Regions from separate parts of the Rhizobium zaerense genome, predicted to be linked through region 3. Evidence: predicted binding sites of a transcription regulator. Region 3 holds the regulator's gene; each other region holds the start of a gene.

Region 1 (4,719 bases), 1.9 Mb from region 3:
CTTGCGGCCAAGCCGCCGTCAGCGATCCGCGTTCGACATCGATCTCCGGCCAATGCGACAGCGCCCTGCCGATTTCTTCGCTGCGCATCGGATAAAGTTCGAAGGAGATGAAATGCAGGTGCTGGCCGTTCGCACGATGGAGCTTCCATTGCCGCCAGGTTTCAGTGAAGTTCAGGCCGGTGCCGAAGCCGAGTTCTCCGATCTGGAATCTCTGCCGCCCATTCCAGCGCTCCGGCAGGCCGTTGCCGGCGAGAAAAACGTGGCCGCATTCCAGCCGCCCATCGGTCTGGCAATAAAAATGATCGCCAAAGGCGGTGGAATAGGGCATATCGCCGTCGCGCCATTCGAGCGGCTGCGGCGCGCCCGCGCCAATCTGATCGGGGTTCACGTCTGTCATGGAAAAAGCCGATAGTCCTCAGCCGGTCTCAGGTCAATCGTCCTTAGAATTGCTGATTGTCGGCGGCGGCATCATGGGGCTCTGGGCGGCCGTCCATGCCGAACGCCGGGGCATCCGTGCTCTAATCGCTGACGCCGGCAGGTTGGGCGAAGGTGCAAGTGGTGGCCTGCTCGGCGCGCTGATGCCGCATATGCCGGACCGGTGGTCGGAGAAGAAGCAGTTCCAGTTCGATGCGCTGGTCTCGCTCGAAGCCGAAATCACAGCGCTCGAAGCGGAGACCGGGCTTTCCGCCGGGTATAACAGGTCCGGACGGCTGATCCCGCTGCCGAAGCCGCATCTCAACAAAATAGCGCGTGGCCATTTTGAGGACGCCGAACGCCATTGGCGGGCGGGTGACCGCCGCTTCCACTGGCATGTGCTCGACGGCCTTGATATGGACGGTTGGATCGAGGCGTCTGCCGGCGAGAGCGGCTTCGTACACGACACACTCGCCGCCCGCGTTGCGCCCCGCTTGCTGATCGCAGCGCTCATCGCCTTCCTGCGGCGGGCAAAGCATGTTCGCGTCCAGGAGAATGCGGCGATTGCCGGCCTCGACCCCGATCGCGGCATGGCCGAAATAAACGGCGAAACCATCGTTTTCAGTCACTGCATCCTGGCCGCCGGCCATCAGTCCTTTCCGTTGTTGCAGGTCCTGACGCCGGGGCTGAAACAGCCGCTCGGCCAGGCGGTCAAGGGGCAGGCAGCGCTATTGAAAGCCGATATCGACCCGGCGCTGCCGACGATCTTCCTCGACGGGCTCTATGTCGTCGCGCACGAGGGCGGGCAAGCGGCAATCGGCAGCACCAGCGAGAACCGTTTTGACGACCCGACGTCGACCGACGCCCAGCTCGATATGCTGATCGAGGCGGCGCGCGGCATCGTGCCATCTCTTCGCGACGCCCCCGTTGTCGAGCGCTGGGCCGGGCTTCGCCCAAAGGCGATAGACCGGGATCCGATGATCGGCCGCCATCCCGAACATCCACGCCTGATCGCGCTGACCGGCGGCTTCAAAGTCAGCTTCGGCCTCGCCCACCGGCTGGCGGAGGCGGCGATATGTATCGCAGACGATGCAGACTGCGGATTTTTGCTGCCGGAAAGCTTCGCAATCTCAAGCCACATCGCGGCGGCTTCACGTTAAACGTGAATTAGGCGCTGCTTCGTTTCGTTATTCTGTCATGCAAATCACCTATCTGCTTGCGCATCGACAGCGCCGGATCTGAACGGCGCTTACTTCCTTGATGGAGGAAATTGCATGCGCTATGCCATTTGCTTCACGCCTCCGGCGAGCGACCTGTTGTCGCTCGTGGCCGCCAATTGGCTTGGCCGAAACGTGTTTTCGGGCGATATGATGGAGCCTCCGGCAGTTCGTGGCCTCGGTATTCACGAGATCGCCTTCCATACCGCCGTGCCCCGGCGCTACGGTTTTCATGGCGTCTTGAAAGCGCCATTTCAGCTGTCCAACGACATGTCCGAATCGCAACTCCTGCGCGATCTGATGCGTTTTTCCGGGACCTTCGTTCCCTTTCAGATTCCGCGTGTCGAAGTCGCCCGGCTCGGCAATTTCTACAGCTTGCTGCCGAGCACGCCTTGCGAGCAGATCCAGTATCTCGCCTCGGCGATCGTGCAGGAATTCGATCGTTTCCGCGCACCGCTCAGCGAGGCCGAGATCGAACGCAGTGATCCGGACGGGCTATCGGCGGCACAGTTTGCCAACCTTCATCGCTGGGGCAATCCCTATGTGATGGAAGAGTTCCGCTTTCATATGCCGGTGACAGGCCCCGTCAACGCGATCGACATGCCGCGCATCGAGCCGGCGCTGCGGACGATCTTCGAGCCTGTCTTGAGTGAGCCGGTCACGGTTTCGAACGTGGCGCTGATGATCGAGGAGGGCACGGGCGGCCCTTTCCGCGTTCATTCGCTGCATCCGATGGGTAAGGTCAGCGCGCGCAGGATCGCCTGACGAACCAATGCCTCAAAGGTTGGCGCCGGAGCGCCGGCGTTCGGACAGAACTCCGTTGCGCAGTTTCCGGCTCGACATTCCGGCTACGGATGCTACCGTTTCCTCTGTCTTTTCAGAGGGTGATTTAATGGTATCCGAGACTTATCCGCGCAATCTTGTCGGCTATGGGCGCCTGACGCCCGATCCGAAATGGCCGGACGAGGCGCGTGTCGCCGTGCAGTTCGTCATCAACTACGAGGAAGGCGGCGAAAGCTCGATCCTCGACGGCGATGCGGCCTCCGAAAACCTGCTATCGGAGATCGTCGGCGCGGCCGCCTGGTCGGGACAGCGCAACCTCAACATGGAATCGATCTACGAATATGGTTCGCGTGCTGGCTTCTGGCGGCTTTGGCGGATGTTCACAGATCTCAACGTGCAAGCGACCGTCTACGGCGTGACGCTGGCGATGGCCCGCAACCCCGAGGCCGTCGCCGCGATGAAGGAGGCCGGTTGGGAGATCGCCAGCCACGGCTACCGTTGGCTGGAATACAAGGATTTTCCCGAGGATCTGGAGCGCAAGCATATCCTCGAAGCGGTGCGCCTGCATACCGAACTTACCGGTGAGCGGCCCTATGGCATGTATCAGGGCAAGCCTTCCGACAATACGCTTCGGCTGGTGCAGGAGGAGGGCGGTTTCCTCTATTCCTCCGATTCCTATGCCGACGACCTGCCTTACTGGGTGAAGGGCGTCGACGGGAAACCCTTCCTGATCATCCCCTATACGCTCGAAACCAACGACATGCGTTTTGCCACGCCGCAGGGCTTCAATGCCGGCGATCAGTTCTTCACCTATCTAAAGGACGCCTTCGACACGCTTTACGAGGAAGGCAAGGCGGGCAGCCCGAAGATGATGTCGGTCGGCCTGCATTGCCGCCTCGTCGGGCGCCCGGGCCGGGCGGCGGCGTTGAAGCGCTTCATCGAATATGTACTGAAGCACGACAAAGTCTGGATTCCGCGCCGCATCGAGATCGCCGAGCACTGGCACAAGCACCATCAGCCGGAAGCGCTGTGATGATGTCGCGCGAGGATTTCGTCTCCCGCTTCGGCGGCGTCTTTGAACATTCGCCTTTCATCGCCGAGCGCGCCTATGACGCCGGCCACGTGACGGAGCCACTGGCGGCAGCCGGTGTGCATGCGGCCCTTGCCGCCATCTTCCGGGCGGCAAGCCCGCAGGAGCGTCTCGGGGTGCTCTGCGCCCATCCCGATCTTGCCGGGCGCCTTGCCATCTCTGGCGATCTCACGGAAGACAGCCGGAAGGAGCAGTCCGGCGCCGGTCTCGACCGCCTGAACCCGGCCGAACATGCCCGCTTCACCGAACTCAATTCGGCCTATGTCGAAAAATTCGGCTTTCCCTTCATCATCGCCGTCAAGGGGCTTACAAAGGACGACATCCTGTCGGCGTTCGAAGCGCGGATCGGCAATGGCCGAGACGAAGAATTGGCGACCGCGGCCGCGCAAGTCGAGCGGATCGCGCTGCTGCGCCTGACATCGATGCTGCCGGAGGCTGAATGAAAGAGCGGCGAGCGATCGACTATCTCAATGAGATGTATGAGGCGGCATCCGAAGCGCTGACCTTCGTCGGCGGAATGGATGAGGCTGCGTTTACCGGGGACAAGCTCACCTTCAAGGCGGTTGTCTTTTGCCACTTCACCATCGGTGCGGCGGCGTCCCGCCTGCTGGTGACACATCCGGAATTTGCGACCGAGCATCCCGACTTGCGGTGGACGAAAATCTGCGGCACGGGCAACCGTATCCTCGACGATCTCTTCGATCTCGATCCCTCCGAGATCTGGGAGGCGACGTATCGCACACTGCCGGAGCTTCTCTCCGCGATCGATGCCATCCGTCACTGGCATGCGCAAGGCGAGTGAAGTCATGCCCGATTTTCTCGGCATCCGCCCGCTCACCCGATCCGCCTTTGCTCCCTTCGGCGAGGTGATCGAGGCCGATCCGGCCGCAATGCGGCTCATCAATGGCGGCACAACGGAGCGTTTCCATGCACTCGCCGCCACTGAGGCGACGGGCGAGGATGCGCGCGTCGTCATCAACCTCTTTCGCGGCCAGCCGCGTAGCTTCCCCTATGAAGTCACCATGATGGAGCGCCATCCTTTCGGCAGCCAGAGTTTCTCGCCGGTCTCGGGCCGTCCTTTTCTCGTCGTCGTCTCCGAGGATGAGAACGGCCGCCCGGGCAGGCCGCAGGTGTTTCTGGCGCGCGGCGACCAGGGGGTGAACTATCGCCGCAACGTCTGGCATCATCCGCTGATGGCGCTTGGCCAAGTCTCAG
Region 2 (4,719 bases), 2.2 Mb from region 3:
AGCCGTGGCCGACGCCACCATTCCCCAGGCATCACCCTCCTCCCTGACCGCAACGGCGATGCCGGCCGTGACAGCTTCTCAGCCTGGCGATCTTACAATGCCGCCGGCAGCCTATGCGCAGATCCCGCTGACGCCCGAGATGACGGCGATCCAGTCCGTCGTGCCGACGCCGCGTCCGGGAACGCCGGCACAGCCGACGACGCAGCTTGCCTTTGCCGCCACACCGCAGAACAGCGCGCTTGCAGCACTGGCCGCAGTCGACACCACGCCGCGCGCCAGCATGGACTACGGTTTCGACGAATCCGGGCCGATCGATCCGCCGACGGCGCCACCGATGTTCAGCGATGACGACAAAGACGATGCGCCGACGGTCGAGAAGAGCTTCGTCACCAAGCTCATTGCCAAATATTCGAAGCTCTACGAAATTCCCGAGACGCTGCTCCACCGCATCGTCCATCGCGAGAGCCGCTATAATCCGAAGGCCTACAACAAGCGCGGCTATTTCGGCCTCATGCAGATCAAGTACAACACCGCCAAGTCCATGGGTTATGACGGTGCCCCGGGTGGCCTCTTTGATGCCGAGACCAACATCAAATATGCCGCGAAATATCTGCGCGGCGCCTGGCTCGTCTCCGACAATAAGGAAGACGATGCCGTCCGCCTGTATGCGCGCGGCTATTATTACGACGCCAAGCGCAAGGGCATGACCGACATCGCCCAAGGAAATTATTGAAATCTGGAGATAACGGCTGAAGCCCTTGCCTATGGCAGTGGCTGAGCTTGTCGTTGCGATCCGGCCTGCTGCTGCGGCGCCCCCGATTGCGGCAGGGCCGCCAGGATCGCCTTCAGCAGCACCTGCGGCTGATAGTTGAGCCGGCTCGGCGTCAGGCCAAGTCTGACGACCACCAGATTGGCGGAGGGGACGATCGCCATGCTCTGCCCGTCATGTCCCGTCAGCCAGAACGTATCCTCCGGCAGCCCGGCCTCAGCGCTCGAGTTGTCGCCGGGGCCAGCCAGCCAAGCCTGACCTTGCGTATACCGCCCGTTCGAAGCCGCCGTCGGAGTGCGCATGGCGCCGACGAAACCCTCCGGCAACAGCCGCTGGCCATTCCAGACGCCGTCCTGGAGCAGGAACTGCCCGAAGCGCGCCCAGTCATGCGCCGTCGCATAGAGATAGGAGCTTCCGGCAAAGGTGCCGCGCGCATCGAGCTCGAACACGGCGCTCGTCATGCCGAGCGGCGAAAACAACGCATCGTGCGGATAAGAAAAGGCCGCCTGAGTATTGCCGACCCTGTCCATCCAGATGCGCGACAGCAGCACGGCCGTGCCACTCGAATAGCGGAAGCGTTGACCGGGTGCGGCCTCCATCGGCGCATTGGCCGGCAGCGATACCATGTCGGGATTGAGGTAGAGCATGCGCGTCACATCGGCGACGTCGCCATAGTCCTCATTGAAGGCAAGGCCGCTCTCCATGCCAAGCAGGTCGGAAACCTTGATCCTGGCGCGCGCATCGTTCTTCCACTGCGCCAGCAGCTTATCATCGTCGAAGGAGATCTTGCCCCCGAGCATCAGCCGGCCGAGGATCGTCGCATTCACCGTCTTCGTCATCGACCAGCCGATCAGCGGCGTCTTCGCCGAGAAGCCGGGGCCATAGGCCTCAGTGACGATGCGGCCATCGCGCACCACCACGATCGCCCGCATTGCCGGGCCGGCAACTCCGGTATCGGCAAGCAGCGCGGCGATCTTTCCGTCCTGCCGATCGCCGGTGCCCTCACCCTCCGGCCATAATGCATCGTTCGCCTGCACCTTGGCCGGCGGATCGAAGGGCACCGCATTCGCCGCCGCCTCGAAATTGCCGTCCGGCACGCTCGTGCAGCCGAAAGCGCCGCGATAGAGCGCATAACTCGGCGCAAACAGCCCCATGAAGCGCGCCGTCACACGGTCGTTGTCGCGGTCGACGCTGACGCGCACCAGCCGCAGCAACGGATTTCCGGGCGCCTGGACATCGTCATGGAGCACATCCTCAGCCTCTCGGCCAGCAATGAAGACGTTGGAACAGACGATCTTGGCGGCATAACCGTCGCCGACGCGCAGCAATTCCGGCGGCCGGATGAAGAGCCAGGCGGCAGCAGCGATGACGACGAGAACGAGAAGGAGAGCGAGCGCCTTCAGGATACGCAGGGCAAATCGCATGGCATTCCTCCCTGCCGGGAGAGAAGCAGGAATCGCACGCGCCGGAAAGGGGCCGGAACGAAGAAGGCTCGTCATTGCGATCACTTTCCCAGGAGTGCGGGCAATCGATTTTCGCGAGAGCAAACGATCGCTCTCCCAAGGAGGTCGAAGTCTCCGAAGAACGGTGCCCCACAGCCCGCGTCATCAAACTGTAGCAGAGGCGCGTTACACGCCCTGAACGCTAAAAAGGTGACAGACTCATGTCAGAATTTGCACCGGATGCCGGCTTCCGCAAGAACCGGAAACTCAAGGACGCCCTTCTCCGCCACAAGGCTTTTTCGAAGGATGGCTTTTCCGAGCGTCTCTTCGGCCTTCTCTTTTCCGGCCTCGTCTATCCGCAGATCTGGGAGGATCCGGATCTCGACATGCAGGCGATGGAGCTGAAGCCCAACCATCGCATCGTCACCATCGGTTCTGGCGGCTGCAACATGCTCGCCTATCTCTCCGAGGCGCCGGCCTCAATCGACGTCGTCGATCTCAACCCGCATCACATCGCCCTGAACCGCCTGAAGCTTGCCGCCTTCAAACACCTTCCCGGCCATGCCGATCTCGTCCGCTTCCTGGCGATGCCGAACGAGAAGTCGAACAGCCGCGCCTACGACCAGCATCTCGCCGCCCGCCTCGATGAGGCGACCCGCAGCTACTGGAACGGCCGCAAATTCGGCCGCCGCCGTGTCACCGTCTTCGACCGCAACATCTACGAAACCGGTCTGCTCGGCCGCTTCATCGGCGCGGCCCATCTTCTTGCCCGCCTGCATGGCGTCAAGCTGCGCGAGATGACCAAGACCCGCTCGATCCGCGAGCAGCGCCAGTTCTTCGACGAGCAGATCGCGCCGCTCTTCGAAAAGCCGGTCGTGCGCTGGATCACCGGTCGCAAGAGCTCGCTCTTCGGCCTCGGCATTCCGCCGCAGCAATATGACGAGCTCGCAAGCCTTGCGGCCGATCATTCGATCGCGCCGGTTTTGAAGCACCGCCTGGAAAAGCTCGCCTGTCATTTCCCGATGAGCGACAACTATTTCGCCTGGCAGGCCTTCGGCCGCCGCTACGGCACCGAAGCGGAAGGCCCGCTGCCGACCTATCTGAAGTCGGAGCACTATGAGGTGATCCGTGCCAACGTCGACCGCGTCAACGTCCACCACGCAAGCTTTACCGAGCTTCTCGCTCGCGAGCCGGCCGCCTCGCGCGACCGCTACATCCTGCTCGACGCACAGGACTGGATGACCGACGAGCAACTGAACGACGTCTGGACTGAAATCACCCGCACGGCGCGCGAAGGCGCCCGCGTGATCTTCCGCACCGCCGCAGAAAAAAGCATTATCGAAGGCCGCCTGGCGCCTGTGATCCGCGACCAGTGGGATTACTTCGAGGAGAAGTCGCGTGAACTGACCGCGCTCGATCGTTCGGCAATCTACGGCGGCTTCCACATTTACGGGAAGAAGGCGTGAGCAAGGTCGGCACTGAGGCGGCGGGAAAGAGCAATGAACATGCCAGCCTGATGGATGGCATGTACCGCTACCAGCGGCATATCTACGACCTGACCCGCAAATATTACCTTCTCGGCCGCGACAGCACGATCCGCCATCTCGACGTGCCCGAAGGCGGCACTCTGCTTGAAGTCGGCTGCGGCACCGGGCGCAACATGGCCTTCGCCCACAGGCATTTCCCGACCGCCAAACTGTTCGGCCTCGACATTTCACAGGAAATGCTGATTTCGGCGCGCAGGACCTTCGCCACCAAGGCGACGATCCCGGAATTCCGCATCGCCGATGCCACGGCGTTCACACCGCGCGAATTCGGCGTCAGCGGCTTCGACCGCATCCTCATTTCCTATGCCTTGTCGATGATCCCGGACTGGGAGCGCGCCGTCGATGCATCGATCGCCGCGCTCAATCCCGGCGGCCAGCTGCACATCGTCGATTTCGGCCAGCAAGAAGGTTTGCCGGGCTGGTTCCGGCGCATGCTGCAGTCCTGGCTTGCGAAATTCCACGTCACCCCGCGCGCCGATCTGCGTGAGGTTCTGGAAGCGCAAGCCCATGAAAACAACGCGATATTGTTGTTCGATACCGTCGGCGGCGGTTATGCCTGGCGGGCTGCCATTATCAGCAAGCGCTTATAATTCGCTTGAAACTAACCGATTTTTTACGTTGATATGGTGAAAAGAGGATTATCCTCTGCTGGCTCGTCATCTTCGAAGGTCAGGCTGTGGGGCAAAGAGATCATTCGAGTTACGACAGGACGCCCATGCGCCGGTTTTTGTTTTGCGTTTTGCCCCTGGCCATCCTGCTGGCCGGCTGCAGCTCTTCCGGTCATGACTATCTCGAAACGGCGTCGATCAAACCGAAGACACGCTTCAAGGATACCGATCCGCAGGATTTCGGGGCGAAGCATCCGCAGGAGAACGCGATCCACGGCATCGACATCTCCAAATGGCAGGGCGATATCGACTGGGGCACGGTGAAGAATTCCGGAGTGGCCTTTGCCTTCATC
Region 3 (4,719 bases):
GAAGCGCTCGGGATGACCCTTGGAAAACTGATAGCGGCGCGCCGTCTTGATCGCGCATTCGAGCGCCTCGGCGCCCGAATTGGTGAAGAACACCTTGTCGGCGAAGGTGGCGTCCGTCAGCCGTTTTGCCAGACGCTCCTGGCCGGGGATCTCATAGATGTTCGACAGGTGCCAAACCTTGTCGGCCTGCTCCTTCAGCGCGCCGACAACATGCGGATTGCTGTGGCCGACGGAGGTGACGGCGACGCCGGCGCCGAAATCGAGATATCGCTCGCCAGTTTCGGTGATCAGCCATACGCCCTCGCCTCGCTCGAACCGCAGCGGGGCACGAGAATAGGTGTCATAAAGCGGCGCGGCTTCAGCCATGGCGCGATCTCCATCAAAGTTGCCGGGCAATGACTCCGGCTAAGGAAACCAGGCCCGAAAAATCAAAAATGCCGCCTTGCGGCGGCGAGTGGCACTATTTCCTTTTCGCGCTGCAATGTCAACAAAACGGCGCCCTTAGCGTATGCAGCAAGAGTGTACAGCGGCATTTCCAGTCATCAACAGGCATTATTGCAGAAATGACACGCAGGGGCAGCAAGTTGGGGAAAACTACGAATTCGATTCATCCGGATTCATGCGACTCTTGTCACGGAGTCAGGCTCACACTAGGTTAAAGATCAATTACTAGACTGCATGCGGCGGAACTAGTCACCAAAATTGATCAAGCGTTTCTTGTTTCGGAGCTCCCGGGACAACGGTGAGGGATTCTGCCATCACCAACGCAGAAGGTGGAGACAGGGCATGAACTGGACAGACGAGCGGGTCGAGAAACTCAAGAAACTTTGGGCCGAAGGACTGAGCGCCAGCCAGATCGCTGCGCAGCTTGGCGGGGTCAGCAGAAACGCGGTCATCGGCAAAGTGCACCGGCTGTGCCTTCCCGGCCGTGCCAAGGCCGGCGGCACCAACACCGCGGCGCGAACGCCGAAGCGCAATACCTCGGCGCCGCGCGCGCCGAACTACGCCTCACGGGTCACCACCCGCACCGTTACCCGCCAGCAGGGCGCGACCATGCTGAAGGAAGAGATCGAGATCGAAACGATCGAGGAAATGGAATACGTGCCGAGAGGCAATGTGGTCGTGCCGATTTCGCGACGCCTCGGCCTGACGGAGCTGACCGAACGCACCTGCAAGTGGCCGGTCGGCGATCCGCTGAAGGACGACTTCCATTTCTGCGGCTGCGAATCCCCCGACAATTCGCCTTATTGCGGCTATCACCAGAAGCTTGCCTACCAGCCGGTCAACGAACGCCGCCGGGCGGCAGCCCGGGCCAGCTGAGCGGGTGATCATTGCTAGAATGACGAAACGGGCCAAGTGGCCCGTTTTTTTGTAATTGGATGGAAGCTGTCGGGCGTTCAGTTCGTTGAGAACGCCGACTTGCCCTTATCCGGCTGCCGCCACCAACCAGGGTCGCGCCATGGGTCTCGACCCTTCCTCCGGTTCTCAAAGGGGCGAAGGGACATGCCGCAACATCTCGATTCCCTCTTCTCCCCTCGGGGAGAAGGTGCCCGTAGGGCGGATGAGGGGGGCCGGGGAAGCCGGTCTTTCTTATAACACCATGAGGGCTTCGACCGCGTTGGCGTCGTTTCGACCGTGTTCGGGGCGCAGCCGTTCGGCATGTGGGATAGGTTATCACGGAAAGAGTGTGCCGTGTGGCCCCCTCATCCGCCTGCCGGCACCTTCTCCCCGAGGGGAGAAGAGATTGTGCCGCAACCTTCTCCGTCCCCACCAACCTTTCGCAGGGCACGTCCCCCTCACCCAGAACGAAAGCCCTCAGGCTTCCATCGAATAGCCGGCGCCGCGGACGGTGCGGATGACGTCTTGCATGTTGGAGAAATTCAGCGCCTTGCGCAGGCGGCCGACATGGACGTCGACGGTGCGCTCGTCGACATAGATATCGTGGCCCCAGACGCCATCCAACAGCTGCGAGCGGGAGAAGACCCGGCCCGGCGACGACATCAGGAATTCCAGCAGGCGGAATTCGGTGGGGCCGAGGCGGACTTCACGGGTCTTGCGATGGACGCGATGAGTTTCGCGGTCGAGCTCGATGTCACCGCATTTCAGCACCGTCGACAGCACCTCGGGACGGGCGCGGCGCAGCATCGCCTTGACGCGGGCAACGAGTTCGGGAGTCGAGAAGGGCTTGACGACATAATCGTCGGCGCCCGTCGACAATCCGCGGACACGCTCGCTCTCTTCGCCGCGCGCCGTCAGCATGATAATCGGCAGGCGCTCGGTTTCCGGCCGCATGCGCAGCCGCCGGCAAAGCTCGATGCCGGAGACCCCGGGCAGCATCCAATCGAGGATAAGAAGATCTGGCGTGCGCTCCTGAAGCCGCATTTCGGCTTCGTCGCCACGAAGGATGGTATCGACCTCGAAGCCTTCCGCTTCGAGATTGTAGCGAAGAAGCACGCTGAGGGCTTCCTCGTCTTCAACAACTGCAACTCTCGGGATCATGCGTATCGGTCTCCTCGCGCATGATCCTTAAACCGGGGGTGATTTAAGCAATGCATCCTGCGCAAACTCAGAAATTGGCTGCGACCTCTTTGCGCGCCCGGACGGGCGCGCACGCAATTGACTGGTCCGGGCGCCTGGCCCGGACGGTTATTCCGTGACCGCGCCGACGGTGTTGGCGCTGTCGTCCTTCGGACGGTCGCCTTCCGGCTGCGCGCCTGTCGTCATGTAAAAGATCGTTTCGGCGATGTTGGTGGCGTGGTCGCCGATGCGCTCGATGTTCTTGGCGCAGAAGAGAAGATGCGTGCAACTGGTGATGTTGCGCGGATCTTCCATCATGTAGGTCAGGAGCTCGCGGAACAGCGAGGTGTACATCGCGTCGATCTCGTTGTCGCGTTCGCGGATCGCATTCGCCTTGTCGGCGGAACGATTGGTGTAGACGTCGAGCACTTCCTTGAGCTGGACGAGCGCCAGCTCGGACAGATGCTCGAGGCCGCGGGCGAGCTTGCGGGGAACGCCGGTGCTTTGGACGGCGATGACGCGCTTGGCAGTGTTCTTGCCGAGGTCGCCGACGCGTTCGAGATCGGCGGCGATGCGGATCGAACCCATGATTTCGCGCAGGTCCGCAGCCATCGGCTGACGGCGGGCAATGGTGACGATCGCCTTGTCGCCGATTTCGCGTTCGGCGTGATCGAGGATCACGTCGTCGGAGATGACCTTCTGCGCCAGCGCGGTATCGCCATTGACGAGCGCCCGGACGGATTCGGCGACCATCTGCTCGGCCAGACCGCCCATTTCGGAAATCCGCCTGGACAGGAACTTCAGATCATCATCATAAGCAGAATAAATATGTGTCGATGCCATGGGGCTTTATCCTCGAATAACGGGAAGGCTTGGTGTCGCCAAAATCAGCCGAAACGACCCATGATGTAGTCCTGGGTGCGCGGGTCGTCGGGATTGGTGAACATCTTGTCGGTGTCGTTTTCCTCGACAAGATTGCCAAGGTGGAACATGGCGGTGCGCTGCGAGACACGCGCGGCCTGCTGCATGGAGTGGGTGACGATGACGATCGTGTAGTTCTCGCGCAACTCGTGGATCAGTTCCTCGACCTTGGCGGTGGCGATCGGGTCGAGCGCCGAGCAGGGCTCGTCCATGAGGATGACCTCAGGGCTGACGGCAACGGCACGGGCAATGCAGAGGCGCTGCTGCTGACCGCCGGACAGGCCGGTGCCGGATTCATGCACGCGGTCCTTGACTTCGTTCCAGAGACCGGCGCGCTGCAGGCTGGTCTCGACGATCTGGTCGAGGTCGGCCTTCGACTTGGCAAGGCCATGGATGCGCGGGCCGTAGGAGACGTTTTCGTAGATCGTCTTCGGGAACGGGTTCGGCTTCTGGAAGACCATGCCGACGCGGGCGCGAAGTTCGACGACGTCGATATCGGGATCATAGATATCGTCGGTATCAAGCGTGATCTTGCCGGTGACGCGGCAGCCGTCGATCGTGTCGTTCATGCGGTTGAGGCACCGCAGGAAGGTTGACTTGCCGCAGCCGGACGGGCCGATCAGGGCGGTTACGGTGTTTTCGCGGACGTTCAGGTTCACATCGAAAAGCGCGCGCTTCTCGCCATAGTAAACCGAGACTTCCTTTCCGATCATCTTATACGGGACGTTGCTCATCTTGCGATCCAGCGCCTTTTCAACTGCAGCTTCCGTCAACATGTTCATGATGTTTAACTCCGTTTACCAGCGGCGCTCGAAGCGACGACGCAAGAGGATGGCGCCCATGTTCATGACGATCAGGAACAGGAGCAGGACGATGATGGCACCCGAAGTACGCTCAACGAAGGCACGTTCGGCCTCGTTGGCCCACATATAGACCTGTACGGGCAGAGCCGTCGAGGGATCGAGCGGTGTCGTCGGCGCGTTGGCGACGAAGGCGACCATGCCAATCAGGAGCAGCGGCGCGGTTTCGCCGAGCGCGTGCGCCAGGCCGATGATCGTGCCGGTGAGGATGCCTGGCATGGCGAGCGGTAGAACATGGTGGAACACCATCTGCATCTTCGACGCCCCGAGGCCGAGCGCTGCGGCGCGGATCGACGGCGGCACGGCGCGCAGAGCCGCACGCGTGGCGATGATGATCGTCGGCAGGGTCATCAGCGTCAGCACCAGGCCGCCAACCAGCGAAGCCGAGCGCGGCAGGCCGATGAAGTTGATGAAGACGGAA
Region 4 (4,719 bases), 140 kb from region 3:
CCTCGTCATGCCGGCTTTCCACTCGGCCTCGATCTCGACCAAGATGCTGCAGGAGCTCGGGGGCTCCACGGTCATCGGCCCGATCCTCGTCGGCCTCGACAAACCGGTGCAGATCACCTCGATGGGCGCCAAGGACAGCGACATCGTCAATATGGCGGCGATCGCCGCCTACGGGGCGGGTTCGTAAACTCATCCGGCCCACATTATGAGACGGCATTTTCCCAGCTCAGCGCGTCAGCCGGGCAGGGTTTTCCGGCATCGATGGAACTTATGGGCTGGCTTTTGTGCAGGCGCTCGACCTGGCTTGACGACCTCAGCCGAGCGGCCCTTCATAAGTGTGCTGGACAGCCTTTCCTCGCTTGATGCCAAGGTTATCGATTTTCTCGCGTTTGCGCTACGCAAGGATGCTGACCTCAAACTATCCCGCTTATGCTATGCAGTAGAGCGGCATCACGCTATATCTTCCAAGGGGTGTGGGTGCTCCCAGCAGAGAGGGCGGCAGTGTCTAAAGGTCTTATGAATCTTCTTATCGTTGCCGGCGGCGTTGGGTTAGCTGTTTCTGTTCTGTGGTGGCATACGTTTTACTCGCATGTGGCCCAGTTTTTGGGAGCGACCGGGCCTTTGCCTATGGAGTGCATCTATACGATGGGCGGCCCATGCGGCATGGTGGCAGGCGTAGCCAATGCGGTTGGCGCATCTGCGTATGACCCAAAACTGTTTTGGGGATCCGCCGCACTATTGGTGATTGGAGCCATTACTCGCTTATTGCCAGATGGCAGCGAACGTCGCGACTACCAGACAAAAGAAACTCCGCGAAAAGAACCCCGTCCATAGCACCCTTCATGATCGTCAATAAACGACACGAAGCCCCTTTGATGCTCAGGACCTTCTTTTAGCTCGCGAAGCGACCGGCGTCGGCGCCGTAATAATTCAGGTAACGGTCCGAAATGCTGGTGATCGGCAGCACGATCAGCACGTCGGTCGTGTTGAAGGCATGATCGACGACCGCGCTGGAGCCCACCATCGCACCGAGGCGCAGATAGCCCTTGATCAGCGGCGGCAGGGCCATCAGCGCCCGCTTCGGGTTGATGGCCTCGACCGGCATCAGGTCCATGTTGCGGGCCAGATGCGGCAGGGCGCCGACGGCCCATTCGTTCTTCGCCAGCACATTGTGATGGAGGAAGGACAGCGCCAGCGCGTGGCTTTCGAGATAGACGCCGGGGAAAGAGGCGCAGCCGAACATGGCGCTGACGCCATGCTTCAGCGCATAGGCCCAGTTCCCCTGCCACAGCAGCTCGACAGTGCGCTTGGTGCGGTATTCCGGCAGCACGCAGGAGCGGCCGAGCTCCATGAAGCGCTTGTCCGGATGTTTGGCGATGAGGCCGTCGATTTCGAATTCGGAAGCCGAGTAAAAACCGCCATTGGCGATGGCGACATCTTGACGCAACAGCCTGTAGGTGCCGACGATCTGGTCTTCCGGGTCGCCCTCGATCGAGCGGTCGAGAACGAGAAGATGATCGCAGACGGCGTCATAGGCATCGACGTCGCGCTGGCGGCGCATGGCATCCAGCGGCAGCTGCGCCTTCATTTCGTCAACGAAGACGCGGTAGCGCACGGACTGGGCGGCATCGATCTCGCGTGCCGTGCGGGCAAGGCGGGTCTCCAGATTGCCGATGCGGCCGAGGATATCGCCGTCCTTCTGTACAGCAGCCGTCGAGGGCCGTGCGGGCTCCGCGGTGGTGTCACGATTCAGGATGTCGATGGCGGACATGACGATTCTCCCGTTGCCGGCTTATCGACGCCATAAAACACTTCTCTGCGACAGGAAAGTGACATTTTGAATTTCCAGGCGCAAGAAGCGTGCCGGTTTTTGAGGCGCTCACCGCGCCTCTGCCCGGCGGGCGGAAAGGGCGGCAACCGCTTGAACTTCGGTCAGCAGCCGCACCGGATCGACCGGCTTTACCATGACGCGGTTGGCGCCGTTGAGCAAGACCTGGCGGCGCGATTCGTCGCTCTTGTCGGCGGTCAGCACGATCACCGGCACCGAGGCAAGATCGAGCCGCCGTTCATGGCCGCGCAGGCGTCCCAGCATTTCGATGCCGTTACCACCAGGCATCGAGAGGTCGCTGATGATGATATCGGGCCGGGCATTCGCCTCGCAGAGCGCGTAGTCGAGCAGCGCCTCGAAATCTTCGACATGGCGCACCTTATGCCCGCCCTTTTCCAGGACGACGCGCACCAGCATGGCATTGATCGGGTCGTCCTCGCCGAGCAGGATGCTGAGCCCGCTGGCGGCAACAAATGTCTCCGCCACCGAAAGGCCGAAGCCGGGCTGGTTGTCGTTCAGCGCGTCGCGTTTCTCCATGCCGCGCATGCGCCCGCGCAGCACGTCGATCAGCGACTGCTCGCGCAGGGGGCGGATGAGCCAGGCGTCGAAAAGGTCGAGCGGATGGGCGCTACGCTCTTCCGGATTGACGAGCAGCACCTTGCGCAGGCCAAGCGCGGCGATTTCGGCGCGATCGGCAAGATGGGCGGAAAATTCCGCCGACATCCGGTGGTCGATGATGATATCGGTTGGCCGCCGTCCGCCCTTTGCCAAGCCGAGCAGCGTTGCCCGCGCCGTCTCGCCGTCGCCGACGAGATGGCAGAGGCCGCCGAGCGTGGTGATCGTCTCGGCAATGGCTGTGCGCGCCGCACCGGCTGGGGCCAGCAGCACGACACTGTTGCCGGCAAGCAGCGTGTTTCGCCGGTCGGGGCGCTCATTGCCGATATCGACAGGGAAGCGGATGGTGAATTCGCTGCCTTTGCCCTTTTCGCTGGCAACCGTCAGCGCGCCGTTGAATTCGCGCATGATGCGGGCGGAGATGGCAAGGCCGAGCCCGGTCCCGCTGCTCTTGTCGGCTACGCTCCCGCCCTGCTCGAACTCGCCGAAGACGCGCGCCTGCTCCTCCGTCGTCATGCCGGGACCGCTATCGGTGACGGTGATCAAAATATCGCCGGGGTCGAGCGATACGCGGATGAAGACGCCGCCGACCTGGGTGAATTTCACCGCATTGCCGATGACGTTGAAGAGGACCTGACGCAGCCGCGCCGGGTCGAAGCTCATATTTTCGGGCACGTCGGACGACACTGTGGCGCCGATCTCGATACCCTTTTCATGCGCCCGGTGGGCGAGCATCTCGACGACGCTTTCCAGAAGCTTGCGCAACGATTCCGAGCGCGGGTGCAGCGCGAAACGGCCGACCTCGATGGTGGAGAAGTCGAGCAGGTCCTCGACGAGTTGCGTCAGCGCATGGCCGGACTGGCGGATGTTCGCGAGATAGTTCTGCTGTTCCTGCGTCAGCCGCGTCTCGGCGATCAGATGCGTCATGCCGAGGATGCCGGAAAGCGGCGTGCGCACCTCGTGGCTGACAGTGGCAAGCAACCTCGATTTGGCGGCGCTGTTATATTCGGCTTTTTGCCGGGCCTCTTCGCGACCCTGCGCGATGAGCCGCTCGTCGGTCACGTCGCGGGCAACGCTCTGCAACAGCAGGCGGCCATTTGCCGGGTCGCGGGTGACGACGTCGCGCCAGAGGAAGATGCGCTGGCCCTCCGGTGTCGAGATCTCGACATCGTAGCAGTGCGGTATCGGGCCGGGGCGGAAGGCAAGCCCGATCTCCTCGCAGGTTTTTCCTTCCGGACGCAGCCGCCCGCTCAGGCGGCGAAAAGTATCGTTGGCGGAGATGATGCACCGGTCCATGGTCCGGCTGACCGTGATGTCGCCGAGCACGTCGTGCACGTCGGCAAACAGCTTTGCGCCAGCGTTCCAATCCTGCAGGGATTTGCCGGGGCCCTGCCCGGCCTTGCGCGGCCGAACCATCAGCAGGGCATAACCGGCAATGACGGCAAGGCCAAGAACGACAAGGCCGCCCGAAAGAAGCAACGGATCGCCGGCATGGGCAAGCAGCATCAGGATCGTTGCGGCAAGAAGGCCGGCGCCGCCCAGCCAGTAGAACAGCAGCCGCCTTGTCGGTGCGGTTCCCCTCGGACGATCATCGGCTCCCTGAGGTGTCGATGCGCCGGGTCGTGAGGAAGGGGCCTCCATCCGCTTCTCATGCGGCTTGGCGGCGGGTCCACCGAAGGCGGCGGACAATCTTTCCTGCAACTGTCCCAGGTTCTGCATGCTATCTGGATAACATGAGGCCCGTTCCGAATGCCTTCAGGATTTCGATAAGATTTTAGCGGCCGGCCTTTTTTGGCAGCAGCAGCTCGTCGAGAATGACGCAACCGGCGCCGATGGTGATGAAACTGTCGGCGAGATTGAAAACCGCGAAGGACCAGCTCTCGGTGTAGAAAAGAATGTAATCGATCACATGTCCATAGGCGAAGCGGTCGACGAGGTTGCCGATCGCGCCTGCGATGATCAGCGCATAACCGAGATGAGCGATCCAGCGGTCCTTCGCCGTGCGGTGCCACAGCCAGATGACGAAGGCGACGATGACGAGCCGCATGCCGACGATGAACCAGCCGTCCATGCCAGACAGCATCGAAAAGGCGACGCCGAGATTGTAGGTGCGGTAGAGCGCCAGCATGGGAATAACCGGCACCGCCTCCTGCAGCGGCAGGTAATGATCAACGGTGATCTTGACGACCTGGTCGATGAGAACGGCGACGACGATGAAGAAGAGGATCGGTGCCGGCCGCGAAAACAGCGCGGGGTGTGCATGCGTCTGTTCGGTC

The links. Region 3 encodes PhoB, which activates phosphate uptake and scavenging genes when phosphate is short. Its sites were predicted from a motif close to TGTCATNNANCTGTCAT; they were not measured.
Region 1: a site for PhoB is predicted at 1,597-1,613, ahead of ACS4RR_RS08770 (DUF1045 domain-containing protein). Genes of this name have one in related genera too.
Region 2: a site for PhoB is predicted at 2,372-2,388, ahead of ACS4RR_RS10270 (BtaA family protein). Genes of this name have one in related genera too.
Region 4: a site for PhoB is predicted at 1,819-1,835, ahead of olsB (l-ornithine N(alpha)-acyltransferase). Genes of this name have one in related genera too.

Annotation. Positions count from the first base shown of each region.
Region 1 covers NZ_CM132690.1:1,843,144-1,847,862, forward strand. The annotation lists gene mnmC2 (tRNA (5-methylaminomethyl-2-thiouridine)(34)-methyltransferase MnmC2) at 1-397, opposite strand, end outside; gene ACS4RR_RS08765 (NAD(P)/FAD-dependent oxidoreductase) at 396-1,574, shown strand; gene ACS4RR_RS08770 (DUF1045 domain-containing protein) at 1,689-2,396, shown strand; gene puuE (allantoinase PuuE) at 2,524-3,447, shown strand; gene uraD (2-oxo-4-hydroxy-4-carboxy-5-ureidoimidazoline decarboxylase) at 3,447-3,947, shown strand; gene ACS4RR_RS08785 (HepT-like ribonuclease domain-containing protein) at 3,944-4,306, shown strand; gene ACS4RR_RS08790 (ureidoglycolate lyase) at 4,290-4,719, shown strand, end outside.
Region 2 covers NZ_CM132690.1:2,147,080-2,151,798, reverse strand. The annotation lists gene ACS4RR_RS10280 (lytic transglycosylase domain-containing protein) at 1-733, shown strand, start outside; gene ACS4RR_RS10275 (serine hydrolase domain-containing protein) at 763-2,193, opposite strand; gene ACS4RR_RS10270 (BtaA family protein) at 2,433-3,677, shown strand; gene ACS4RR_RS10265 (class I SAM-dependent methyltransferase) at 3,674-4,348, shown strand; gene ACS4RR_RS10260 (glycoside hydrolase family 25 protein) at 4,474-4,719, shown strand, end outside.
Region 3 covers NZ_CM132690.1:4,882,242-4,886,960, forward strand. The annotation lists gene ACS4RR_RS24120 (aspartate aminotransferase family protein) at 1-366, opposite strand, end outside; gene ACS4RR_RS24125 (GcrA family cell cycle regulator) at 787-1,320, shown strand; gene phoB (phosphate regulon transcriptional regulator PhoB) at 1,816-2,499, opposite strand; gene phoU (phosphate signaling complex protein PhoU) at 2,647-3,360, opposite strand; gene pstB (phosphate ABC transporter ATP-binding protein PstB) at 3,405-4,220, opposite strand; gene pstA (phosphate ABC transporter permease PstA) at 4,236-4,719, opposite strand, start outside.
Region 4 covers NZ_CM132690.1:91,517-96,235, reverse strand. The annotation lists gene ACS4RR_RS00505 (NADP-dependent malic enzyme) at 1-187, shown strand, start outside; gene ACS4RR_RS00500 (hypothetical protein) at 517-834, shown strand; gene olsB (l-ornithine N(alpha)-acyltransferase) at 893-1,771, opposite strand; gene ACS4RR_RS00490 (hybrid sensor histidine kinase/response regulator) at 1,880-4,162, opposite strand; gene lspA (signal peptidase II) at 4,218-4,719, opposite strand, start outside; gene ACS4RR_RS00480 (TrmH family RNA methyltransferase) at 4,718-4,719, opposite strand, start outside.